2 linked regions of the Filimonas lacunae genome follow. The protein of the gene in region 1 interacts with the protein of each later gene in a pairwise test. Links are inferred from orthologs where the notes say so. Each region holds a gene or a part of one and is shown in the gene's direction. Other genes may lie near its edges.

What was found.
Region 2: the proteins of priA (region 1) and FLA_RS25885 interact in binary tests that used the Escherichia coli proteins (3 or more experiments, as listed by UniProt). The link is inferred for Filimonas lacunae from one-to-one orthologs.

The regions. Positions count from the first base shown.
Region 1 is NZ_AP017422.1:1,524,989-1,533,493, reverse strand. Bases 2,838-5,947 are described here. They hold priA (replication restart helicase PriA), read left to right. Parts: upstream 2,838-3,199; coding sequence 3,200-5,695; downstream 5,696-5,947. Other genes in these bases: murB (UDP-N-acetylmuramate dehydrogenase), read left to right, coding at 5,717-5,947; FLA_RS06210 (voltage-gated chloride channel family protein), read left to right, coding at 2,838-3,175. Also shown: FLA_RS06225 (hypothetical protein), read left to right, coding at 1-143; FLA_RS06220 (DUF2062 domain-containing protein), read left to right, coding at 143-622; tRNA dihydrouridine synthase DusB, read left to right, coding at 673-1,710; more of FLA_RS06210, read left to right, coding at 1,853-2,837; more of murB, read left to right, coding at 5,948-6,760; FLA_RS06195 (sigma 54-interacting transcriptional regulator), read right to left, coding at 6,757-8,298; FLA_RS06190 (vWA domain-containing protein), read right to left, coding at 8,344-8,505.
Region 2 is NZ_AP017422.1:6,597,593-6,604,754, forward strand. The notes cover bases 1,647-4,612. They hold FLA_RS25885 (single-stranded DNA-binding protein), read left to right. Parts: upstream 1,647-2,889; coding sequence 2,890-3,336; downstream 3,337-4,612. Other genes in these bases: mutY (A/G-specific adenine glycosylase), read left to right, coding at 1,703-2,782; gldE (gliding motility-associated protein GldE), read left to right, coding at 3,365-4,612. Outside these bases: FLA_RS25860 (Rne/Rng family ribonuclease), read right to left, coding at 1-76; FLA_RS25870 (tetratricopeptide repeat protein), read right to left, coding at 427-1,281; FLA_RS25875 (HU family DNA-binding protein), read right to left, coding at 1,292-1,582; more of gldE, read left to right, coding at 4,613-4,708; gliding motility lipoprotein GldD, read left to right, coding at 4,773-5,354; FLA_RS25900 (DUF3109 family protein), read left to right, coding at 5,369-5,959; FLA_RS25905 (LutB/LldF family L-lactate oxidation iron-sulfur protein), read left to right, coding at 6,006-7,162. UniProt on the Escherichia coli protein: Plays an important role in DNA replication, recombination and repair. Binds to ssDNA and to an array of partner proteins to recruit them to their sites of action during DNA metabolism. Acts as a sliding platform that migrates on DNA via reptation.

The DNA.
Region 1 (8,505 bases):
TGCGCTGGATAGCACCCCCTATTATTGTTAACTATAACATCCTTACCAGGCGTATTACCAACTACGAAGGCAAATCGAATATCACAGATGATGAGGGCAGCAATTCCGTGGTAACATTAGTATACCCAGATAAAGGCCCTTAATGAAAACTTTCCTGCAAACAAAACTGGTTACTCCCTTACTTGCCCTGTTAAAACAGGGAGTAACACCAGGCAAACTAGCCCTGGCAGTAAGCCTCGGCATTACCATTGCCACCATCCCCGTTTTTGGAGCCACTACGCTGGTTTGCCTGGCAGTTATTCCGCTGTTCCGGCTTAACCCGGGCGCCATTTTATTGGTAAACCAGTTTGCCTATCCGCTTCAATTTATACTATACATTCCCCTTATCCGCGCCGGGGAGTGGTTGTTTCATAAAAAAGCCCTGTTACTTTCCGTGTCGCAGGTGTTTCAGTTGTTTAAATCCAACCTGCTCCGGGCCATTAGCACACTTTGGTGGTCAACCCTATACGCATTAATCGCCTGGTTGCTGGTAGCCATACCACTTACCTGGCTGTTATACAGCCTGTTAACTCCGTTGTTTGTTAAAATTAAACGGGCAGGTACTCCTTCCGGTACACAATAGCAATAAAACCAGAATACAATTTTACCTTTGCACACTTATTCATAGTCATAGTGGTAAAGATTGATAACATAGAACTGCCGGATTTCCCCCTTTTACTCGCCCCCATGGAAGATGTAACCGATCCGCCATTCCGGGCCGTTTGTAAAGACAATGGTGCAGATCTGCTGTATACCGAATTCATTTCCTGCGCCGGCCTTATACGCGATGCTATCAAGATGCGCAGGAAGCTGGATATCTTTGATTATGAACAACCTATAGGCATACAATTGTTTGGCGGCGATGAAGAAAGCATTGCTATAGCTTCCCGTATTGTAGAAACCACCAACCCCGATCTGCTGGATATCAACTACGGCTGCCCGGTAAAAAAGGTAGCAGGTAAAGGAGCAGGAGCAGGTGTGTTAAAAGACCTGGACCTGATGGTGCGTCTTACCGATTCCTGTGTAAAAGCCACCCGCCTGCCCGTAACCGTAAAAACACGGTTGGGTTGGGATGAAGACAGCAAAAACATTGAAGAGGTGGCAGAAAGGCTGCAGGACGTGGGCATTAAAGCCCTCACCATTCACGGCCGCACCCGCAGCCAGATGTATAAAGGCGAAGCAGACTGGACCTTAATTGGTAAAATCAAAAACAATCCCCGCATTCATATCCCCATCTTTGGCAACGGTGATATCGACAGCCCGCAAAAAGCGCTGGAATATAAAAACCGCTATGGTGTAGATGGCATTATGATAGGCCGTGCCACGATAGGTTATCCGTGGATATTCCGCGAGATAAAACACTACCTGCAAACCGGCGAAATGCCACCTGCCCCTACCGTAGAAGAACGCGTGGCAGTATGCCGTAAACACCTGCGCAAGTCGCTGGAATGGAAAGGCCCTGTAACAGGTATTTTTGAAATGCGACAGCAATATTCCAAATACCTCAAAGGCATTCCTAACATGAAAGAATACCGCAACAGGCTGGTGGTATTAACCGAACCGGAAGAGATAGAAGCGGTGTTAGACGAAATACTGGTTACCTGCCAGGGCTTTGAAATGGAATACGCTCCTATCGAACTCATTAACTACCACGAAAACTGTCCTTTATAGTATTTATTGTGGCTCATTGCGCAATGGAGCCTACCTTCGCAGTAAGGCGATGGTGCTCCGCCTTATCAACCGCCCTAACCAGAGGGACGATGGCGCCTGCAATAACAATAAACTATTTATTGAACAGTAAACATTTGCAGACGTGTTAAAAAAGCTACTCTTACATTCCCTGGCATTACTCCTTTTATCCGCAATCACCGGCTCTGTTATCGCCTTGTTTTTATGGTTACTGGATACGGTAACCCACTTCCGCTTTCAACATCCCTGGCTGTTATATCTGCTGCCCCTGGGTGGCATACTGGTATATTACCTCTACCAGCTATGGGGCAAAAACAGTGAAAAAGGCAATAACCTTATTATAGAAGAAATACATGCTCCGGGTGGAGGCGTTCCCCGTCGCATGGCTCCGCTGGTGCTGGCAGGCACTATCATTACCCACTTATTCGGTGGCTCAGCCGGCCGTGAAGGCACTGCCGTACAAATAGGTGGCAGCACCGCATCCCTGGTAAGCCAATGGTTTAGCAACCATGTCATTAATAAACAGGTGTTACTAATGGCCGGTATTGCAGCGGGTTTCGGTGCTGTGTTTGGCACTCCCTTCGCCGGCACCATCTTCGCTGTGGAAGTGCTGGCGCTGGGCAGCTTTACCTTTAGTCCATTGATACCTTGCCTGGTAGCAGCATTCCTGGCAGATTTTGTATGCTCGCTATACCATATCCACCACACCCATTACCATATATCTTCCATAGTCACACGTATCAACGGCTGGCTCATATTCAAAGTAGCGGGCGCAGGCATCCTGTTCGGTTTCACCGCTTTCCTGTTTGCTGAGCTTACCCACGGATTCAAATACCTGTTTCAACGCATACCGGTAAAATGGCTGATACCAGCCGTGGGTGGTGTTATGATTATTGCGCTTACCTGGCTGTTGCAAACCGACGATTACCTGGGGCTGGGGGTGCAAAAACCACCCAAAGTAACCGGAATCTCTATTGTCGGAGCATTTGGCCCCGCCCACGCCCCCTGGCTCAGCTGGTGGTGGAAGCTGTTGTTTACCGCTATCACTTTATCCTGTGGCATGAAAGGTGGCGAAGTAACTCCCTTGTTCTTTATCGGGGCTACCCTGGGCAGCGTACTGGGCAGTCTTCTCGGCGTGCCGGTAGATCTCATGGCCGCACTCGGTTTTATTGCTGTATTTGCCGGTGCTACCAACACCCCCATCGCCTGCACCATCATGGGCATAGAACTCTTTGGCCCGTATTATACCTTTTACTTTGCCATTGCCTGTGGTGCAGCCTACCTCAGCAGTGGCCATATCAGCATCTATTCCAGCCAACAGATACAACATCCCAAACTGTTTAACAGGCGCAGGCACGGACACGAAACCTCAATGGCAGCCGGCTTCCAGCGACGCAGGCAGTTTACGGCCAAATACATCAGCACATTAAAGCAATTGCTGCGTTAACAGCCGTATCTTAGCCCATTAATCATGAATACTCATTCTCCCAATCAGTTATTCACCAATCACACCTATACCCTGTTTGCAGAGGTACTTATTCCTCTTGCCCTGCCTAAAAACTTTACCTGGGCAGTGCCCGATCATTTGAAGGAAGCAGTACAACCTGGTATACGTGTAGAGGTAGTATTGGGAAAGAATAAAAAATACGCCGGCCTGGTAAAAAAAACGTTTACCGAAAAGCCCGAAGCATTTAATCCCAAACCCATTCTCAATGTGCTGGACGATGTGCCGTTACTGCACCCCGAGCAATTAGCTTTCTGGGAATGGATTGCCGACTATTACATGTGTACCGAAGGCGAAGTAATGCAGGCCGCCATCCCTTCCAACCTCAAACTCAGCAGCGAAACCGTACTGATGTGGAACGACAGCTATGAGGATGAAATGATAGAGCTGGACGATGAGGAGTTTATGGTAGCCGAAGCCCTCAACCTGAAAAAGGAACTGCGCCTGAATGAGGTACAACAAATACTGGACGCTTCCCATGTATACCCTGTTATCAAACGCCTGATAGAAAAACAGGTATGCCTGGTATGGGAAGAACTGAAAGAGAAGTACAAGGAGAAAAAAGAGACCTATGTTATTCTGCAACCCGCCTATCATAAAGAAGAAGCGCTGGCCGATTTGCTGAATAACTGGCAACAGTACAAGGCACCTAAGCAAATGGAGTTGCTGATGGCTTATATACACCTGCAACGTACACAAGGCGAAGTATCCCAACCAGAGCTGTTAAAGAAATCAGGCGCCACCGCTGCACAGTTAAAAGGGCTGGTAGAAAAAAATATACTTCGTACCGAAAAGCGCGCAGTGGATCGCATCGGCTCTTTGCCCAAAGATGTTATCATTGATTTTGAACTGTCGCCCCTGCAGCAACAGGCGGCAGAGAAGATTGAAACATTGTTCGATGAAAAACAGGTATGCCTGCTGCATGGCGTAACCGCCAGTGGCAAAACACAGGTATACGTAAAACTCATCGAAGCCTTTATACGCAAGGGCAAGCAGGTACTATACATGCTGCCCGAAATAGCTTTAACCACACAAATCATACGCCGCCTGCAAAAGCATTTTGGCGGTAACATCTCTATCTATCATTCCAAATTCAACCCCAACGAACGGGTAGAAATATGGAATAAGGTAAAAAGCGGGGAAGCCCGTATTGTACTGGGCGCACGCTCTGCCGTGTTCCTGCCCTTTCGCGATCTGGGTTTGATCATTGCCGATGAAGAGCATGACTCCTCCTATAAGCAGCAGGAGCCAGCACCACGCTACCACGCACGGGATGCCGCTATCTATTACGCATCCCTGTTTCAGGCAAAGGTATTACTCGGCTCTGCCACCCCTTCCATAGAAAGCTATACCAATGCACAGCAAGGCAAATACGGCCTGGTACAGCTGATGGAACGCTATGGCAATGTAGCCATGCCGCAAATTGAAATAGTAGATGTAAAAAGAGTGATCAAAAAAGATCATTCCAAAGTAATGCTCACGCCCGAACTGCACCAGGCTATCACACAGTCGCTGCACGATAAAAAACAGATCATTCTGTTCCAGAACCGGCGCGGCTATTCACCTTACCAGATATGCGGCGTATGCGGTTGGATACCCCAGTGTAAAAACTGTGATGTAACCCTCACCTATCATAAGTCTAAAAACAAACTGGCCTGTCACTACTGTGGCACTACCTACCCGGTAATATACACCTGTTCTGCCTGTGGCAGCAACCGCTTTATTCAGAAGAACTTTGGCACCGAAAAGATCGAGGAAATGATTACAGAAGCTTTTCCCGATGCCAGAACAGCCCGTATGGATTATGATAGCGTAAAAGGCAAGCACGATCACGACAACCTGATTAAACTGTTTGAACAACAGAAAATAGACATCCTGGTAGGCACCCAGATGGTGGTTAAAGGCCTGGACTTTGAACACGTAAACCTCGTAGGCATTTTAGATGCAGATGGCATTTTAAACTTTGCCGATTTTCGCGTGAACGAACGCGCTTACCAGCTGATGGAACAAGTAAGCGGCCGCGCAGGCCGTAAAGACGGGCTGGGTAAAGTAATGATACAGGTAAGCAATACCGAACATCCGGTACTCGGCTTTGTGCAGCAACACAACTACCAGCAACTGTTTCAATACGAAATGGAAAACAGGCAACGCTTCTTCTATCCACCGTTTGCCCGTATTATACAGGTGATTTTTAAACACAAGGACCAGCTGATTGCCGAAGAAGCCGCACAGCATATGGTCAATGGCCTGAAAAAAGATTTTGGCCCTTACGTATTCGGCCCCGCCAACCCCGTAGTCAACCGCATCCGTAACCAATACCTTTCCGAGCTGCTGATAAAGCTGCCCCGGAAAGCGCCGTTAATACAGCAATGCAAGCTACAGATAGCGCAACAGATCACTATCATCAACGCTACCAAAAGATACAGCAGCGTGCACATCATACCCGATATTGACCCTGTGTAAACTATAAACACATTCATGATCATGCTTACATCATCTATACAGGAAAACAAAGAATTAAAGCCTTTCAACACCTTTGGCATTGCTGCCACCGCACGCTATTTTGCAGCATTCAGCACTGTTGAACAACTGAAAGAATTACTGATTTATAGCCACCAGGCAGGCCAGCAAAACCTGCTGGTGCTGGGCGGTGGCAGCAACATGCTGTTCACCCAAAACTATAACGGGCTGGTAATTAAAAACGAACTCAAAGGCATTGAGCTGGTAAAAGAGGATGCAAACCATTACTACATCAAAGCCTGGGGCGGCGAAAACTGGCACCGGTTTGTACAATACTGTATACAACACAATTACGCAGGCCTGGAAAACCTCAGCCTTATTCCCGGTTGTGTAGGCGCTTCGCCCATGCAAAACATTGGCGCGTATGGCGTAGAGATAAAAGACGTGTGCGAATCGCTGGAAGCACTGCATATCGAAAGTCAATCGGTAGTTACCTTTCACCATACCGAGTGCAACTTCGGCTACCGCGAAAGTGTTTTCAAAAACAAATACAAAGGCCAGTTTATTATACTCAATGTTACCTATCGCCTGAACAAGCAACCTGTGTATCATACCTCCTATGGTGCTATTGAACAGGAGCTGGCAGCTATGGGTTCACAACAGTTAAACATTGCAGCCATTGCACAGGCCGTTATCAACATCCGCAGCAGCAAACTGCCCAACCCCGCGGAAGTGGGTAATGCTGGTAGCTTTTTCAAAAACCCAACTATACCGCAAACACAATTCCGGGCATTGCAACAGCAACACGCCACTATACCGCACTATGCAGTAGCGCCCGATAGCAATGGGCAGGCATGGGAAAAGATACCGGCCGCCTGGTTAATAGAACAATGCGGATGGAAAGGATATCGTAAAGGAGATGCAGGCTGCCACAGTAAACAACCATTGGTGCTGGTAAACTATGCCAACGCTACAGGCAATGAAATATTCCAGCTGTCAGAAGAAATTATTTCCAGCGTAAACCAACAGTTTGGTATTACGCTGGAAAGAGAAGTAAATATTATCTAGTTCAGATCGTCTTCGGTCAAATCGTCCTCTTCAAAGTTCATTTGGCCGAAGTTCATCATACTGCCAATCAGGTCTTTAAACTGGATACGGCCATCAATCACCTTCTTGCTTATTAGTGAATAAGCAGAAAGGCCATGCAGCACAAACTCCATCAGCAAAGCCCCTTCTTTCTCATTGGCCTGCGGGAAAAAGCGCTTCACAAAAGCATACAAACCATCTACCTGGTATAAGGCTGCAATCTTCTCCGCATCTTTCATATCCACCAGCACATCAATAGAATTACCACTGTCAAACCAGTTGATAATGCTTCTGTAAGGGTTTTCCTCTACTTTGGCTTCCTGCGATTTTTTGCCGGTAGGCTTTTTCTTCTTCACCTTTTCCGGATCGGGGAAGTAGGTCACAAACTGCGAGCGGATAGCCCTGTCCAGCAGGTTCACAGCCACCTGGTACGGACCTTCCTGCTCCCCTTCATACACCAGCTCAATTTTACCAGTAATGGCAGGGATAATGCCCACCAGGTCACTGATCCATATCTGTGTTTTCGGTTCGTTGTGAATAATAGCCCTGCGCTCGGCACTGCTCACGGCGTTCTCGTAAGCCGCAATAGTAAGGCGGGCGCTTACCCCACTCTTCTTATCTACGTATTCATTACTCCTTGCTTCAAAAGCCACCTGCTCAATCAAACGCTTCACCAGGTCACTTATATCAATAACATCCTGCTGCTCTGGTAAAATATCCGCTTCCTGCTCTGTAATAGACAGCGCCGTTTCTATCGTTTTGGGATAGTGCGTTAAAATCTGGCTTTCAATACGGTCTTTTAAAGGTGTTACAATGCTGCCACGGTTGGTATAATCTTCCGGGTTGGCCGTAAACACAAACTGTATATCCAGCGGCATACGCAGCTTAAAGCCCCGTATCTGTATATCGCCCTCCTGTAAAATATTAAACAGCGACACCTGTATGCGCGCCTGCAAATCGGGCAGCTCGTTAATCACAAATATGCCACGGTTGCTACGCGGGATAATGCCGTAGTGAATTACCTGCTCATCTGCAAAACTCAAACGCAGGTTAGCCGCCTTAATAGGATCCACATCCCCTATCAAATCCGCTACACTCACATCCGGCGTAGCCAGCTTCTCGCCATAACGCTCGCTCCGGTGCCACCAGGTAACCGGTGTTGCATCGCCATACTCCGCTATCAGATCCCTGGAGTACTTACTTAACGGACGTAAGGGATCGTCATTTACCTCGCTACCTGCCACCACAGGCACATACTCGTCCAGCAACTCCACCATCTGGCGCGCCATACGTGTTTTAGCCTGTCCGCGAAGGCCCAGGTACAGAATATTATGACGGCTTAACAAAGCACGCTCTGTATCAGGAATAACGGTATCCTCATACCCCATAATCCCTGTAAAAGGATTTTCCTTGTTCTTTATGCGGGTGATCAGGTTTTTCCTGATCTCTTCCTTTACACTTAAAGGCTTATACCCACTCTTCTTCAGCTCTCCTAAAGTTGTAATCTTCGCTATGTTCATTCAATTATCTTTTTCAGCAATGCTAAAATATCAGGCGTGCAAACGTTAATACAGGGTCTTACGCTTACCACTTTCAAAATCTTTGAAAATAAAAGACCCCAGTTTATCCAGTGAAGCAAAAAAGGCCTTCCCGTGGTTCATCTCTGTAAACTCATTTACAAAGCTTTGCAGGTAAGGGTCTGAAGCGATCATAAACGTGGTAATAGG
Region 2 (7,162 bases), 5.1 Mb from region 1 along the record:
CAACCAGCTTTTTATCTTCAAGCAGGGCAATTTCGACCCCTGTTGAGCCTACATTAATAATAAGTTCTTTATTCACAACATAGCAACTTTAAATTGTTTCCAATGCACTACCGTTCGCCGGTATGCAGCAAAATAATCAGCCAACAAAAATCCACAAAATCCAGCCACTTTTGGTCTGATAAGGAAAGGTAAAGTTGCGAGGCGGAAGTCAAGGAGTAGCTGTCTGGTACAAGGTATTAATGCCGGAGCGCTTGCGCTGCCCGGCATTAATCGTATGACAGTAAGAAAAAAACTATTTCTTCTTCTTATGACGGTTTTTTCTCAGTCTTTTCTTGCGTTTGTGTGTCGCTATCTTATGACGTTTTCTCTTTTTACCACAAGGCATACTCAAATAAGTTTTTAGTTATACAAAATTCAAATGAACAATTATTGGAGCGATTTAATACGCTCTGCTATTTCTTTTTTAGCCTCCGGAACCGGTATCTGCTCCTGAATGGTTGTATACCATTTCACCGCATTTACCTTGTCTCCTTTCCTTTCGTATGCTTCAGCCAGGTGAAACATAGCTTCCAGGTTATCAGGCTGCTTTTTTACTATAATCGAAAAACGCTCAATGGCTTTGTCAAACTGGCCGCTTTTAGCGCCGCCTAATCCTAATATCATTTGAGCGTACAGGTTGTCGGGATGGTCTTCTGCTACTTTCCTCACTTTCAGAATTCCCTCCATCGGGTTATCTGAAACATTTCCAAACATGTAGCATGCGCCTAAGCCTACTGTAGAAGAATCGTTAGCCGGATTCATTACCAGCGCTTTTTCAAACAACTCTTTAGCCTGTAATCCCAACCATTGCTGAATACGCGGGTTCTCGTCTTCTGCCATTAACTCATCCAACAACAAATGGGCTGCAAAGGTGATGCTTTTTTCGGAATTCTCCAATTTAGCTGCTTCGGCATGATAATAAAGACCTAAGGCATGTACATGAACGCTGTCGCCCCAGAAATGGGCCAGCTGCCTGTAGGCTGTCTGTTGCTGGATTTTTACATCCCCCCTTACCACGCTGTTTTCCAGCTGGGTAACATATTGTAACTGTGTAGAATTCAATGCTTTCTTAGCCTGATCAAGCAAGGCTTCGGTGGTTAAAACACCACTAGCCGGGCTTTCCCCGGCTTCGCTGTTAGTATTGGTAACGGATTTTTTAGGTTCTGTGGTTCCCGCGAAAAAAAATACGAGAACAAAAAGGACAAGCGCTCCACCTGCAATAAATAAATGCTGCTTTTTCATCCGCACGAAGTTACTCTTCCTTGCGCATTTGCTTTACTTCGTTAACGAATTCTTTAGAAGGCTTAAATGCAGGGATAAAATGCTCGGGAATTTCAACAGCTACATTCTTTTTAATATTACGGCCTATTTTAGCCGCTCTTTTTTTAGTGATGAAGCTGCCAAAGCCTCTGATGTAAATGTTTTCACCTTTGGAAAGGTTTTCTTTAATTTCTTTGAGCATGGTTTCCAAGGTTACTAAAACATCTACCTTAGGGATGCCCGTTTTTTCTGAGATATTGTTGATCAGGTCGGACTTTCTCATTTTGGTTTTTTTATTCTGTTTAGTTGAATCTAAAATAAGACCAAAAACGCAGATATGGAAAGAAAAATGCAGATTTTTTAAAAGATGTTGAAGGTTGAATGGCAAATATTTGGATTATTTATGATGCTTAAGAAAAAAATCACTGCTGCTTTGATGGAGTGGCATAACACGCAGAATAACAGGGAGATGCCATGGAAAGGGGAAAAAGATCCTTATAAGATATGGCTAAGCGAGGTCATTTTGCAACAAACACGCGTAGAACAGGGGCGTACATATTACGAAAACTTCACACACAAATATCCCACTATACAACACCTCGCCGCCGATAAAGACGAAAATGTGTTTAAATTATGGGAAGGGCTGGGTTATTACAACCGCTGTAAAAATTTATTATTTACTGCCCGGTTTGTTACTAACGAGCTAAAAGGGAGGTTTCCGGACACATACGCGGACATTGTAGCCCTCAAAGGAGTTGGCCCTTATACTGCCGCCGCCATTGCTTCTTTTGCGTACAATGAGCCTTATGCGGTGGTAGATGGCAATGTGTTCAGGGTGTTATCGCGCGTGTTTAATATAGACACTCCTACAGATAGCACAGAAGGCAAGCAATTATTTACCGATCTGGCAAATGAAGTGCTGGATAAAAAACAGCCCGGTGCTTTTAACCAGGCTATTATGGATTTTGGCGCTACTATATGCAAACCTATGGCCCCCGCCTGCGCCGTATGCCCTTTACAAAAGCTTTGTGAAGCGCGGCAGCACGGACGTGTAAGCATGCTGCCTGTAAAGAATAAAGTATTGCAAAAGAAAACACGCTGGCTTACCTGGTTTAAACTGCAGGCCGAAGGCAAAACGCTTGTACATAAAAGAAGCAGCCGCGACATTTGGGAAAACCTGCATGAGTTTTACCTGGTAGAAGCTACCGAAAAAACTACCTGGACGCGCGACCTGGTAACACAGTGGTGCTGGAACCAGTTAGATGTAAAAAAAGCAGAAGTAATTTCTATCAGTGGCGTTTTATCGCAACAGCTTACGCATCAAACCATAAAAGCACAGTTTATTGAAGTGCAACTGCCCCATATTCCCCCCAGCTTAACAGAATATGACTGGTTAAGTACCAAAGAAATAGATCAACTTGCGTTTCCCCGTTTAATCAATTTATGGCTAGACCCTAAAAAAAGGGATAGTCTTTTGTTTTAAATGAATCTGGCATGGAATTTTTCATAGTTTTTTCTTATTTTTCAAAAAGAATTAATTTTTAGAACACCAACATATTACAATAACAGGCGATTAATAAACTCAATTGTATGAGAGGAGTTAACAGAGTAATGCTGATAGGGAACCTGGGTAAAGATCCGGATGTACAATACCTGGAAGGAAATATAGCCGTTGCAAAGTTTCCGCTGGCCACTACTGAAACCTATAAAGACAGGGCAGGCAAACTTATTTCACAAACGGAATGGCATACAGTAGTATTATGGCGTGGTTTAGCCGAGCTGGCGCAGAAATACCTGCACAAAGGCAGCCTGATATATGTTGAGGGTCGTTTACGCACCAGAAGCTGGGAAGACAAAGAGAACAATAAAAAATTCGCTACCGAAATAGTGGGTGATAACCTGATTATGCTGGACAAACGCAGCGATCATGGCTCCTATCCATCTACAGGACCTGCAGATCATATAGAAGGCTTTAGCAATGAAGACATTCCACCTTCTGCATTAGGAACTGACCCTGCGGAGGGATTGCCATTTTAAATATCTTTGTACGTTCTAAAACATACACATGGTGGCTTTTCCGCTGACTATTCCTTTATTTTTTCGTACCGCATGGATTGCTGCTGCCCACATAGACACACAGGCGACTACCGTTTTGGTAATACTGCTTGTGTTGCTATTAGGGTTTTCGTTTGCCATTTCAGGCGCTGAAGTGGCTTTTTTTTCGCTTACCAGCAAAGACATTAACCTGCTTAAAACCAAGCAGCAGCCCGCTTATAAAAGAATAGTAGACCTGCTGGAAAATCCCAGACTGTTACTGGCATCCTTAATTATCGCCAACTGTATTGCCAATATAGCTATCATCATTATTGCCAATATTGTGCTAGACGACCTGGTGGTACTGGATCCTTCCCTTACCTGGGTACGCTGGTTGATTAAAATTATCTCCCTCACCATTTTACTGCTACTTTTTTGCGAGGTGATGCCTAAGGTAATGGCCACGCAAAACAATATCCGCTTTGCCAAAGACGTAGGTTTTCTGGTAGAAAGCACCGGCTATGTAATAAACTGGTTATCCAAAATAGCTATCCGCTACCTGGATATTACAGACGGTAAGCTGGGAGGTGGTAAAAATGAACTGTCACTGGAAGAGATAGACGAAGCCATTGATAAAAGCGCTACTGCCGAAACCTCAGAAAAAGAAAAAAGCATTTTAAAAGGCATAGCCAAGTTTGGCAGTATTACCGTTAAACAGATTATGAAAACCCGGGTAGATGTAAACGGCATTGAGCAAAACACTTCTTTTGCCCAGCTGGTTACCACCGTAGAAGACCTGCACTACAGCCGCTTACCCGTGTATAAAGAAAACCTGGATGAAGTTACCGGCATCATCAACACCAAAGACCTGCTTCCTTACCTGAACAGTGAAGCCGATTTCGACTGGCACTTCCTGATGCGTCCACCTTTGTTTGTGCATGAACAAAAGCTGATTGAAGATCTGCTGAAAGAATTTCAATCCAAGCGCATTCACATAGCAGTGGTAGTGGATGAATTTGGTGGCACCAGTGGTATTGTTACACTGGAAGACATACTGGAAGAGGTAATTGGCGATATCAGAGATGAGTTTGATGAAGAAGAAGAGGCAACCTACACTAAGATTGACGACCACACTTTTATCTTCGACGGCAAAACCATCATTTACGATGTGTGTAAGGCTATGAATATAAGCTCCTCTACCTTTGACCAGGTAAAAGGCGATAGTGATTCACTGGCTGGCCTGGTGCTGGAACTGGCAGGAGAAATACCTAAAAAAGACCAGGTAGTGCATGTGGGCGACTTTGATTTTACGGTAATTGAACTGGAGAAAAACAGGTTGCAGAAAATTAAAGTGTCGTACCAGACAAAGGCATAATCCCCTGCATTTCATTTCTTAAATCCGCGCTTGTGGTTTCTTGCGCTACCCTTAGTTTTACAGCATGAAACCACTTTTAGCCTTTTTTGTAATCGTTTTTGCGCTGGTTAGCTGTAATTCTACCTTCACCCCCAAGCCCAAAGGCTATTTTAAAATTCCTTTCCCGGCCAAAGCCTATAAAACTTTTGACGAACCTGGTTATCCTTACTCATTCGAGTACCCCGTATACGCCACCATTTCCAAAGACACCTCTTTTTTTGGTGCCGACCCGGAAAACCCATGGTGGGTGAATATCGATTTCCCCCAGTTTCACGGCAAACTGTATGTAAGCTATAAGATCATTGGCAACTATAAACTGGACAAACTGATTGCCGATGCCTTTAACATGACAGGCAAACACACCGTAAAAGCCGTTTCGATGGACGACTCATTGATGATCACTCCCAACAATGTGCATGGCGTGTTTTTTAAAGTGGGGGGCGACGTGGCCACGGCATCACAGTTTTTCTTAACCGATTCTACTAAAAACTTCCTGCGCGGAGCGCTGTATTTCGACGCTACGCCTAACCAGGACTCCCTGCTGCCGGTGAATAATTTTCTGGTAGAGGACATGCGCCACATGATCAACACCTTCCGCTGGAAATAAATTACCTTTGCAGCATGATAGCGATAGATAATGTTCTCATCAGCGATGAGGTAGTGGAAGAGCAATTTGTGTGCGACCTTACCAAATGTAAAGGTGGCTGCTGCGAGGACGGCGACGCGGGCGCTCCCCTGTTAAAGCAGGAACTGGATCATCTGAACAACTATTACGAAGTAATTAAGCCTTACATGACCCCGCAAGGTATCCGGGAGAATGAAAAACAAGGCAGATATGTATACGATCGTCATTTTGGCTGGGTAACTCCTACCATTGAAGGCCAGATTTGTACCTACGCTTTTCGCGACGCGCAAAATGTAATTAAATGCGGCATTGAACAGGCCTATCTGGATGGCAAACTGCCCTGGAAAAAGCCCATCAGCTGTCATATGTTTCCTATCAAAATGAGCCAGAGCGAGGTAGATCCTTCTATGGAATACCTGAACTACGAGCCACGGGAAGACTTATGTAGCGCCGCCTGCAAACTGGGTAAAAAATTAAAAGTACCCGCCTACGTGTTTTTGAAAGACGCTATTATCCGCCACTACGGAGAAGAGTTTTATGCAACACTGGATGCCACTGCACAACATTTAAAAGAGCAGAAAGGATAACCGGCCCTCATTTTGAGTGGTTAAGGTGATGTTACAACGTAAAGAGATGAAAGAAACAGCTGCCAGTTTTATAGCCAAAAGCACTATACGTGCCGCCGACATTGAGCATCGACGTAAAATCAATTTCAATATTGGCCGGTATAACGCTGCGGTGCCGCAGGGCAAAACGCAATTTGCCGATATGATGATGGCCCGCGAGCATGCTAAAAACCTGAAATGGCGCGCTATTGAAACACTGGACCAACAGCTGGAATCTTTTGAACGTAACATCACTGCACGCGGCGCTAAAGTGCTATGGGCCGAAGATGCAGCCGAAGCCTTATATGAAATAGGCCGTATTTGCACCGCCAAACAATGCCGCACCGTGGTGAAAAGCAAAAGCATGGTTACAGAAGAAATTCATCTGAACCATTTTCTGGAGCAGCAAGGCATTGAAAGCATTGAAACTGACCTGGGGGAATATATTCAGCAACTGGATGGCGAACCGCCTTACCATATTGTTACACCCGCCATGCACAAAAGCAAGGAAGATGTAGCCAAGCTGTTTGCCGAAAAACTAGGCACTCCACCCGGACTTAGCCCCGAACAATTGACACTGATTGCCCGCCAGAAATTGCGGGAGAAATACATTGAAGCAGAAGTAGGCGTTACAGGCGCTAATTTTATTATAGCCGACACTGGCGCTATTGCCATTACAGAAAATGAAGGCAACGCCCGTTTAAGCTGCTCCTGGCCCAAAACACATATTGTGATAGTGGGCATTGAAAAGGTAATTCCTTCTTTGCAGGACTTAGCCCTGTTCTGGCCCCTCCTTTCCACTTACGGCACCGGCCAAAAGGTAACCGCCTACAACACTATTGTAAGCGGCCCCCGCCAGCCCGGTGAATCAGACGGCCCGGAGGAAATGTATGTGATACTGCTGGACAACGGCCGTACCAACCTGTTACAAAATCCCGCCACCCGCGAAGCCTTATACTGCATTCGTTGTGGCGCTTGTTTAAATGCCTGCCCGGTATATAAAAACATTGGCGGCCACAGTTACGAAACCACTTACAGCGGCCCTATAGGTAAGGTAATTACGCCACACCTGCGTGGTATGGATGATTATAAACACCTGAGCTACGCCAGCAGCCTTTGTGGCAACTGCACCGAAGTATGCCCCGTTCGCATTAACCTGCACGAACTGCTACTGGAAAACCGCCA